DNA from 3 places in the Dermacoccus sp. PE3 genome. Region 3 is predicted to be linked to each of the others. Evidence: predicted binding sites of a transcription regulator. Region 3 holds the regulator's gene; each other region holds the start of a gene.
What was found. Region 3 encodes HrcA, which represses chaperone genes, less so after heat shock. Its sites were predicted from a motif close to TTNGCACTCGNNNNNNNCGAGTGCNAA; they were not measured.
Positions count from the first base shown of each region.

Region 1: a site for HrcA is predicted at 1,145-1,171, ahead of groES (co-chaperone GroES). Genes of this name have one in related genera too.
Region 2: a site for HrcA is predicted at 1,710-1,736, ahead of groL (chaperonin GroEL). Genes of this name have one in related genera too.

Region 1 is NZ_LDCM01000003.1:44,281-47,555, forward strand. Features, by position in the region: gene AA983_RS08095 (THUMP-like domain-containing protein) at 1-1,068, opposite strand, end outside; gene groES (co-chaperone GroES) at 1,356-1,649, shown strand; gene groL (chaperonin GroEL) at 1,794-3,275, shown strand, end outside.
Region 2 is NZ_LDCM01000004.1:109,580-112,854, reverse strand. Features, by position in the region: gene AA983_RS10890 (SGNH/GDSL hydrolase family protein) at 1-495, opposite strand, end outside; gene AA983_RS10885 (uracil-DNA glycosylase) at 492-1,166, opposite strand; gene AA983_RS10880 (DUF3263 domain-containing protein) at 1,369-1,647, shown strand; gene groL (chaperonin GroEL) at 1,892-3,275, shown strand, end outside.
Region 3 is NZ_LDCM01000003.1:423,818-427,092, reverse strand. Features, by position in the region: gene dnaJ (molecular chaperone DnaJ) at 1-1,053, opposite strand, end outside; gene hrcA (heat-inducible transcriptional repressor HrcA) at 1,099-2,124, opposite strand; gene AA983_RS09870 (response regulator transcription factor) at 2,310-2,612, shown strand; gene AA983_RS09865 (DUF3097 domain-containing protein) at 2,690-3,275, shown strand, end outside.

The DNA of each region.
Region 1 (3,275 bases), 380 kb from region 3:
CCGGTATGCGCGACCGAGAAGACCGATGTCGGTGAGCGCGTCGGCGGTGACGTACCCGTACCCGGCCGTGAACTCGCGCCCGTCGACGGCGTTGAGCAACGCGCCGACGAGACCGCTACGCGTCAACGCTTTGTCGGCCTCGTAGAAGAAGGCGCCGAGGTCGGCGCGACGCGCGAGGGCCCCCGAGGCGTCGGCAGCGTCGGGCCTCGTGACGTGGCGAAGCTCGACGCTGTCGCCGCTGCTGTCTGCGTTGGCGGAACCGTCGGCGCGCTTGTCGGTCGGCCGCACGATCGTCGCCGTCGTGCCTTCGTCGCGAACGGCCTGGCCCCACCAAAGCGTCGCTTCGACGAGGTCGCCGGCGTACGAGACGAACTCCGCCTCGCAGTCGGGCGGGATGTCGCCGTGCGCGAAGCCGGGGGAGAGTTTGGCGCCGGCAGCCGGGGCATCAGCGGCGAGTTGCTGGACGAGTTCCCAGTCGGGCGAGAGCGCGGCCAGGGAGAAGGTTCGCTTGGTTCGGCCGTGGATGTCGGCAACGCCCGGGATGCGCCGGGCAGGGTCGAACCACCACGCGGCGTCCGGGGCTTCCCGGCGGAGTTCGGGTGCGAGGTCTTCGAGCAACCCCGTCTCCACGCGTGAGGCGGGGTAGGGCGCCAGGTTGTGGCGAGCGAGTTCGGCCGTCGTCGGGTCGGCTTCCACGGCAATGACGTCGAGGCCGGCACGAGCAAAACCGACGGCGTCCGCGCCGATGCCACACCCGCCGTCGACCACGCGTGAGGCGCCGGACGACCGCAGACGCTCGGCGTGCAGAGCCGCCACGGCCGAGCGAGTGGCCTGCTCGAGGGCGTCCGGGGTGAAGAACATCCGCTCGGCATTCGCGCCGAACTTCATGACGGCCTTCGCCCGCAATCGGCTCTGCGTCAGCGCCGCGGCGACGAGTTCGGGGGAGTAGCCCCGATCCCGCAATCGGGAGGTGAGCGCGACGGCGTTCTTCTCGTCGTAGGGCGGCAGCGATGCGAGCAGTTCACGACCCTCGTCGGACATGAGAGCGTGCGCGGCGGCGGCATCCATGGGCTCATTCTTTCAGGCGAACTTCCAACCAAGAGCCGCCCCGCCTGTGCGCCCTGAGCGAACGCCGACCCTCCACCTGGCACTCGGCTTGACCGAGTGCTAACCGAGCAATAAATTCGGAGTTAGCACTCACCCCTGGGTAAGTGCCAGCGAGCACGTCACCTCGACCCCCGCGACGGCGAGGCGGCACTGCGCGCTGTCATGCCACGCCACGTGGCGTGGGCAGGGGTGGACAAGCATCCGTCACGTCCGCGCGAGCGGACCGTCGCAACAAGGAAGGTGCCACCGTGTCGGTGAACATCAAGCCGCTGGAAGACCGCATCGTCGTCAAGTCCGTCGAGGCCGAGCAGACCACCGCGTCCGGCCTCGTCATCCCGGACACCGCCAAGGAGAAGCCCCAGGAGGGCGAGGTCATCGCCGTGGGCCCGGGTCGCGTGGACGACAACGGCAACCGCGTTCCGGTCGACGTCGCCGTGGGCGACAAGGTCATCTACTCGAAGTACGGCGGCACCGAGGTCAAGTTCGGTGGTGAGGAGTTCCTCATCCTCTCCGCCCGCGACGTGCTCGCCGTCGTCGCCTGACGATCCCACTCCGTGCGCGCATGCCCCGGCCGTGGCCCACGTCGGCCCGCCGGGGCATTGCGCTCCCTCCAGCCGCGCGTGAACTCACGCAGCAGGCTCCCGTTCCACGCCGCCTCGCGCGGCATCAACCAGAGAGGTTGAATCATGGCCAAGACCCTCGAATTCAACGACGACGCGCGTAAGTCGCTCGAGCGCGGTGTCGACGCGCTCGCCAACGCCGTCAAGGTGACCCTCGGCCCGAAGGGCCGCAACGTCGTCATCGACAAGTCCTGGGGCGCCCCCACCATCACGAACGACGGTGTCACCATCGCCCGTGAGGTCGAGCTCGAAGACCCGTACGAGAACCTCGGCGCGCAGCTCGCCAAGGAGGTCGCCACCAAGACGAACGACGTCGCCGGTGACGGCACGACGACCGCCACGGTTCTCGCCCAGGCCCTCGTCAAGGAAGGCCTGCGCAACGTTGCCGCCGGCGCGGCCCCGGCCGGTCTGAAGCGCGGTATCGACAAGGCCGTCACCGCCATCAACGACCAGCTGCTCGCCAACGCGCGCCCGGTCGACGGCAAGGACGACTACGCCAAGGTCGCTTCGCTCTCCGCCCAGGACGCCACCATCGGTGGCCTCATCGGTGAGGCGTTCGACAAGGTCGGCAAGGACGGCGTCATCACGGTCGAGGAGTCCTCCACCGCCGAGACGAAGCTCGAGTACACCGAGGGCATGCAGTTCGACAAGGGCTACCTCTCGCCGTACTTCGTCACCGACCCCGAGCGCATGGAGGCCGTCCTCGAGGACGCCTACATCCTCATCAACCAGGGCAAGATCTCGAACGTGCAGGACCTCCTGCCCGTCCTCGAGAAGGTCGTCCAGTCCGGCAAGCCGCTGCTCATCATCGCCGAGGACATCGAGGGCGAAGCCCTCTCGACGCTCGTCGTCAACAAGATCCGCGGCACGTTCAACGTCGTCGCCGTCAAGGCCCCCGGCTTCGGTGACCGCCGCAAGGCCATGCTGCAGGACATCGCCATCCTCACCGGCGGCCAGGTCATCGCCGAGGAGGTCGGCCTCAAGCTCGAGGCCGCCGACCTCGACGTCCTCGGCCAGGCTCGCCGCATCCAGGTGACGAAGGACTCCACGACGATCATCGACGGCGCCGGCCAGGGCGATGCAGTCGAGGGCCGCGTCAAGGAGCTCAAGGCCGAGATCGAGCGCACGGACTCCGACTGGGACCGCGAGAAGCTCCAGGAGCGCCTTGCGAAGCTCGCCGGCGGCGTCTGCGTCATCGGCGTCGGTGCCCACACCGAGGTCGAGATGAAGGAGAAGAAGCACCGCATCGAGGACGCCATCGCGGCCACGCGCGCGGCCATCGAGGAAGGCATCGTCGCCGGTGGTGGCTCCGCCGTCATCCACGCCGCCTCCGCGCTCGACTCCCTCCAGCTCAAAGGTGATGAGGCCACCGGCGCCACGCTCGTCGGCAAGGCCATCGCCGAGCCGCTGCGCTGGATCGCCGAGAACGCCGGCCTCGAGGGCTACGTCGCCGTCTCCAAGGTGCGCGAACTGCCCGTCGGCCAGGGCCTCGACGCCGCCACGGGCGACTACATCGACCTCGTCGAAGCCGGCATCATCGACCCGGTC
Region 2 (3,275 bases), on a different contig from region 3:
CAGGTTCGCAAGGTGCCACGTGATGCGCGGGCGCAGGCGCGTCATGATCTTCGACGCGGCGGGGTTGACGAGCGTCGCCAGCAGGACGTCGGAGCCGGCCTCCTTGAGGCGGACGACGGCGTCCTCGATGCCGGCCGCGAGATCGTCGAGGTTGACCGACGGGCGCATGATGTCGTTGCCGCCACCCACCATGCTCACGAGGTCGGGCTTCATCGCGAGGGCCGCGTCGAGCTGGGGGCCGATGACGTCCGCGAGTAGTCTGCCGCGCACCGCGAGGTTGGCGTACTCGAGCTTCGCGCCCCGCTCCTCCTGCTGCATCGCGATGTCGACGGCGAGGCGATCAGCCCACCCGAGGTAGGCGTCGTCCTCGCGGGGGTCGTGGTCGCTCATGCCCTCGGTGAAGGAGTCACCGATGGCGACGTACCGGTGCCAGAGCAGACCGTGGTGCGTCTGTTCGGATGCCTGAGCCCCGGGCGCGGGGAGGTCGTTCGTCATGCAATACGCCAATCGATCGTGTGGGTTTCGAGCTGCTCCAAGAGCTCGTTCGTGCGGCTGAAGGGCTTGCTGCCGAAGAAGCCGCTGCGCGCGGAAAGCGGTGAGGGATGCGCGGATTCGACGGTCGGGGTGTCGCCGAGGTGCGGGGCGAGTGAGCGGGCGTCGCGACCCCAGAGAATGGCGACGAGGGGCTGCTTGCGCTCGACGAGCGCCGTGATGGCCTGCGCCGTGACGTTCTCCCAGCCGTGACCGCGGTGGCTTGCGGGCTTGCCGGGCTGAACGGTGAGGCAGCGGTTGAGCAGCAGCACGCCCTGGTCGGTCCACGCGCTCAGGTCACCGTGTTCCGGCGGCTCGATGCCGAGGTCGTCCTTGAGTTCCGCGTAGATGTTCTGCAGGCTGCGCGGGATCGGGCGGACGTGCGCATCGACGGCGAAGCTGAGCCCGATCGGGTGCCCCGGCGTCGGGTACGGGTCCTGGCCGACGATGAGGACGCGCACGTCCTCGAACGGCTGGGTGAACGCTCGCAGGACGTTCTCGCCCGCCGGCAGGTACCCGCGCCCGGCGGCCACTTCGTCGCGCAGGAACTGCCCGGCAGCGGCGATGTGGTCGGCGACCGGCGCGAGGGGTTCCACCCAGCTGGGATGTACGAGTTCGTCATACGGCTGCGGCATGCCGCCAAATCTATCGCGAGTCGATTCACCGCGCGGCGTGCTCCGAACGGGCCGGAGGCTCGAGCGTCTTGCACGTGGATGGTCGGTTTGGGTGAAGATGCGCGCGACGTCGGCGTCATCTTCAGCCAAACCCGCCATCCACGCGCCTTTGTCCTGGCCCTGGTGTTCGGGCGGGCAGGAGGCGACGATCTACCCTGGTCGCATGCCCGTCATCGAGACCCCTGCAGGTGCCCGCGTCCCCGGTGACGACGAGGCGCCCGGGCTGAGTGAACGAGACCGCGCCATGCTCGCCTTCGAGCGCGAGTGGTGGAAGCTGCCCGGCGCCAAGGAAGCCGCCATCAAGGAGCGCTTCGGCATGAGCGCGACGCAGTACTACCAGCAACTCAACGCCCTCGCCGACACGGCCGAGGCGCTTGCGGCCGACCCTCTGCTCGTCAAGCGCATCCAGCGCCGTCGCGCCTCACGCCGTCGCACGAGCTGAGCGCCCACCCCGACCTGCGTCTGCCGCTGTGAGCGAACACGGCGGTCGCAGCCCCGTCGCCGTTTGCACTCGCAGGGGGCGAGTGCTAATCATGGCCTTAGCACTCTGAACATGAGAGTGACAAAGACCTGACTGCATGAGTGAGGGTTCGGGGCTCGCGCGACATGACCGCGCGAACGATCGGGCTCGTCCGTCGCGGGCGCTGGTGCGGTCACTACGTACGTCACGTGGAGGAGCCACGCACATGGCCAAGACCATTGCTTTCGACGAGGAGGCCCGTCGCGGCCTCGAGCGCGGCATGAACACCCTTGCCGACGCGGTGAAGGTGACGCTCGGCCCCAAGGGCCGCAACGTCGTCCTCGAGAAGAAGTGGGGCGCACCCACGATCACCAACGACGGTGTCTCCATCGCCAAGGAGATCGAGCTCGACGACCCGTACGAGAAGATCGGCGCGGAGCTCGTCAAGGAGGTCGCCAAGAAGACCGACGACGTCGCCGGTGACGGCACGACGACGGCCACCGTCCTCGCGCAGGCCATGGTGAAGGAGGGCCTGCGCAACGTTGCGGCCGGCGCCAACCCGATGGCGCTCAAGCGCGGCATCCAGCAGGCCGTCGACGCCGTGAGCAAGCAGCTGCTCGACCACGCCAAGGAGATCGAGACGAAGGAGCAGATCGCTGCTACCGCGTCCATCTCCGCCGCTGACCCGCAGATCGGTGAGCTCATCGCCGAGGCCATGGACAAGGTCGGCAAGGAAGGCGTCATCACCGTCGAGGAGTCGAACACGTTCGGCCTCGACCTCGAGCTCACCGAGGGTATGCGCTTCGACAAGGGCTACATCTCGGGTTACTTCGTCACCGACACCGAGCGTATGGAGGCCGTCCTCGACGACCCGTACATCCTCGTCGTCAACTCGAAGATCTCGAACATCAAGGACCTGCTGCCGGTTCTCGAGAAGGTCATGCAGTCGGGCAAGCCCCTCATGATCATCGCCGAGGACGTCGAGGGCGAGGCCCTGTCGACGCTCGTGGTCAACAAGATCCGCGGCACGTTCAAGGCCGTGGCCGTCAAGGCTCCGGGCTTCGGTGACCGCCGCAAGGCCATGCTCGGCGACATCGCCATCCTCACGGGCGGCCAGGTCATCTCCGAGGAGGTCGGCCTCAAGCTCGAGACCACCGAGCTCGACATGCTCGGCCGCGCCCGCAAGGTCGTCGTCACGAAGGACGAGACGACGATCGTCGAGGGCGCCGGCGACGACGAGCAGATCAAGGGCCGTGTTGCTCAGATCCGCGCCGAGATCGAGAACTCCGACTCCGACTACGACCGCGAGAAGCTCCAGGAGCGCCTCGCGAAGCTGGCCGGTGGCGTCGCCGTCATCAAGGCCGGTGCCGCGACGGAGGTTGAGCTCAAGGAGCGCAAGCACCGCATCGAGGACGCCGTTCGCAACGCGAAGGCCGCCGTCGAGGAGGGCATCGTCGCCGGTGGTGGCGTCGCGCTCATCCAGGCCACGAAGGACGCCGAGTCGGCCTTCGCCGGTCTCGAGGGTGACGAGGCCACGGGTGCGAACATCGTGCGCGTCGCCGCTGAGGCTCCGCTCAAGCAGATCTCGCTCAACGCGGGTCTCGAGCCGG
Region 3 (3,275 bases):
GCGCGACGCCGCGAACTGACGCAGCAGGTCGGCCTGCTCGCTCGTCAGCTTGCTCGGCGTGCGCACGTTGGCGTGCACGAGCAGGTCGCCGCGGCTCTCGGTACGCAGGCGCGTGACGCCGAGGCCCTTGAGCGTGACGACGTCGCCCGGCTGGGTGCCGGCCTGGATGTCGATGTCGCGCGGGCCGTCGAGCGTCTCGAGCGGGAGGGACGCGCCGAGTGCCGCGGCCGACATCGGCAGTTCGAGCGAGCAGTGCAGGTCGTCACCCTGACGCTGGAACATGGGGTGCTTCGCGACGCGCACCTCGACGTAGAGGTCGCCGGCGGGGCCGCCGCCGTGGCCGACCTCGCCCTCGCCGCGCAGCTGGATGCGCGTGCCGGTGTCGACGCCCGCGGGCACCTTGATGCTGATGGTGCGGGTGTCGCGCTTGCGGCCGTTGCCGTCACACTCGAAGCAGGGGCTGTCAATGATGTCGCCGTAGCCGTCACACGCCGTGCACGGACGCGAGGTGAGCACCTGGCCGAGGAAGCTGCGCTGCACCTGCTGGGTCTGACCGGCACCACCACACACGTCACACGTGTGCTTGCCGGTGCCGGGGCGCGAGCCATCGCCGTGGCACGTCGTGCAGACGACGGCCGTGTCGAACGTCAGGTCGACCTCGCCGCCGAAGACGGCGTCGGACAGCTCAATGTCGAGCGGCAGTAGCGCGTCCTGGCCGTGTTGCACGCGGCTGCGCGGGCCACCGGAGGCGCCCGCCGCGCCGCCGGTGAAGAACGCGTCCATGATGTCGCTGAAGCTGAAACCGGCGCCGCCGAAGCCGGCACCCGCACCGCCGCCGGGCGCGTACGGGTCGACGCCCTGGTCGTAGGAGGCCTTCTTCTCGGGGTCGCCGAGCACCGCGTAGGCCTGACCGACGCGCTTGAACTGATCCGCCGCCTCGTCGGACGGGTTGACGTCCGGGTGGAGCTTGCGCGCCATCTTGCGGTAGGCGCGCTTGATCTCCTCGCTTGAGGCATCGCGGGAGAGGCCGAGTTCGGCGTAGTAGTCGTTCACGAACGTCCTTGTCGTCAGCGGGTGGAAAGGGATGTGTGCGGGGCGTCAGCTCTCGATGAGCTGTGAGACGTAGCGGGCCACGGCCCGCACGTTCGCCATCGTCTGGGGGTAGTCCATGCGGGTGGGGCCGAGCACGCCGAGGGCCGCCACGGCATCGGGGCCGTAGGAGGTGGTGACGAGCGACGTCGAGTGCAGGCCCTCGTGGGGATTCTCCGCGCCGATGCGGACCGTCACCTGGTCGTGGGCTTCGGCATCCTCGGCGAGGTTGCTCATGAGGCGCAGGATGACGATGTGCTCCTCGAGTGCGTCGAGCACCGGCTGCACGTGCAGCCCGTCTGTTCCGGCGCGCGCGAGGTTGGCCGTACCGGCGAGCACGACACGCTCCTCACGTTCCTCGCCGAACACGGCGGTGATCGTCTCGACGACGGCGTCGACGTCAGCGCGCCGCTCGGGCTCGAACGCTTCGCGCAGCAACGACAGGCCGCGGGCCGCCTCCGCGAGAAGAAGGCCGTCGGTCTCGGCGTTGAGTCGCCCGCGCAGCCGTGCGACGAAGTCGTCACTCTCGGCCACGGGGTGGGCGAACTCGACGGTGCGCTGTTCAATGCGGCCCGAGTCGAGGATGACGACGAGCATGGCGCGGGTCGGCGTCATCGCGAGGCACTCGATGTGACGCACCCGCGAGCGCCGCAGCGACGGGTACTGCATGACGGCGGCCTGCTGGGTGAGCGAAGCGAGCAGACGCGCGGTGCGCTCGACGATGTCGTCGAGGTCGATGCTCTCCGCGAGGAAGGCCTGGATGGCGCGGCGCTGGCTCGGCGTGAGCGGACGCACCTGAGAGAGGCGGTCGACGAAGACGCGGTAGCCGGCATCGGTCGGAACACGCCCGGCGGAGGTGTGCGGCGCGGCGATGAGGCCCTCGTCCTCGAGAGCCGCCATGTCGTTGCGGATCGTGGCCGCCGAGACACCGAGCTGGTGACGTTCGAGGAGGGCCTTGGAGCCGACCGGCTCGGACGTGGAGACATAGTCCTGCACGATCGCGCGCAACACTTCGAGACGGCGCTCGTTGCTCATGCCTTCACACCTCCTTTGACCTCCTCCAAGGTTGGCACTCACGGGTATCGAGTGCCAAATCTTTCCGGGCGTGTTCGCTCAGGGCGTGGCGGCCGCGGCCGGCCGGAATGTCGGGTTTTCCCCACCGTCAGGAGACCTGCAGGCAGGATGGTTGTGCCCCCGTGCCTCTCCATAGCGTCGAAGAGATGAGCACTCCAGACGTCACAGCCCCTGTCCCCACGAACGCCGCCGGCTCGGCGACGGACCGCGAGTTCCGCTGGTCCCCACGCCGTGCACTGCGCGACAGCGTCTACCTGTTCGCAGGCTGGTGGATCCACCTGCTCATCGCCGAGGGTCTGACGAACCGAGGCATCGCGAAGCGCCTCGTCGTCACGGAGGGCGCCGTGGAGAAGCACGTGCAACGCATCTTCACCAAGCTCGATCTGCACACCGACGGCGACGAGCACCGTCGAGTGGCGGCGGTGCTCACCTTCCTCCGCTCGTCCTGACCGTGGGCGGCGCCGCTTCTGCGCCCGCCCAGCGCGCCTCCGCCCGTGCCGCGTCGGGCTTGCCTACCCTGACTGCCATGAACGACCGCTACGGCTCCGACGTCCTCTCCGGTGACTGGCGCGCGCCCAAGCGCGGCCGCTCGCGTGAGGTGCCGGCCGAGCGCGACGTTGTTGTCGAGGACGCCCAGAGCGGTTACGTGGGTGCCGTCGTTCGCGTCGAGAAGTCGGGTGGAACCCACGTCGTCTTCCTCGAGGATCGCTTCGGCAAGACCCGCGGCTTCGCCCTCGGGGGTGGCTTCCTCGTTGACGGTGAACCCGTCATCCTCACTCCCCCGCGTCCCGCAGACGCTGCCGCACTCGCCGAGCGCAAGGTGCAGGCCGGACGCACGGCGTCGGGTTCGGTCGCCGTCCCGAACGCCAAGGCGCGCGTGGCCCTCGGTTCGCGCATCTTCGTCGAGGGCCGTCACGACGCCGAACTCGTCGAGAAGGTCTGGGGTGACGACCTGCGCATCGAGGGCGTCGTCGTCGAGTACCTCGAGGGCGTCGACGACCTCGCCGCCGTCATCCGCGACTTCCGCCCCGAGAAGGGGCGCCGTCTCGGCATCCTCGTCGACCACCTCGTGCCCGGCACGAAGGAGGCCCGCATCGTCGCCGAGGCCCAGG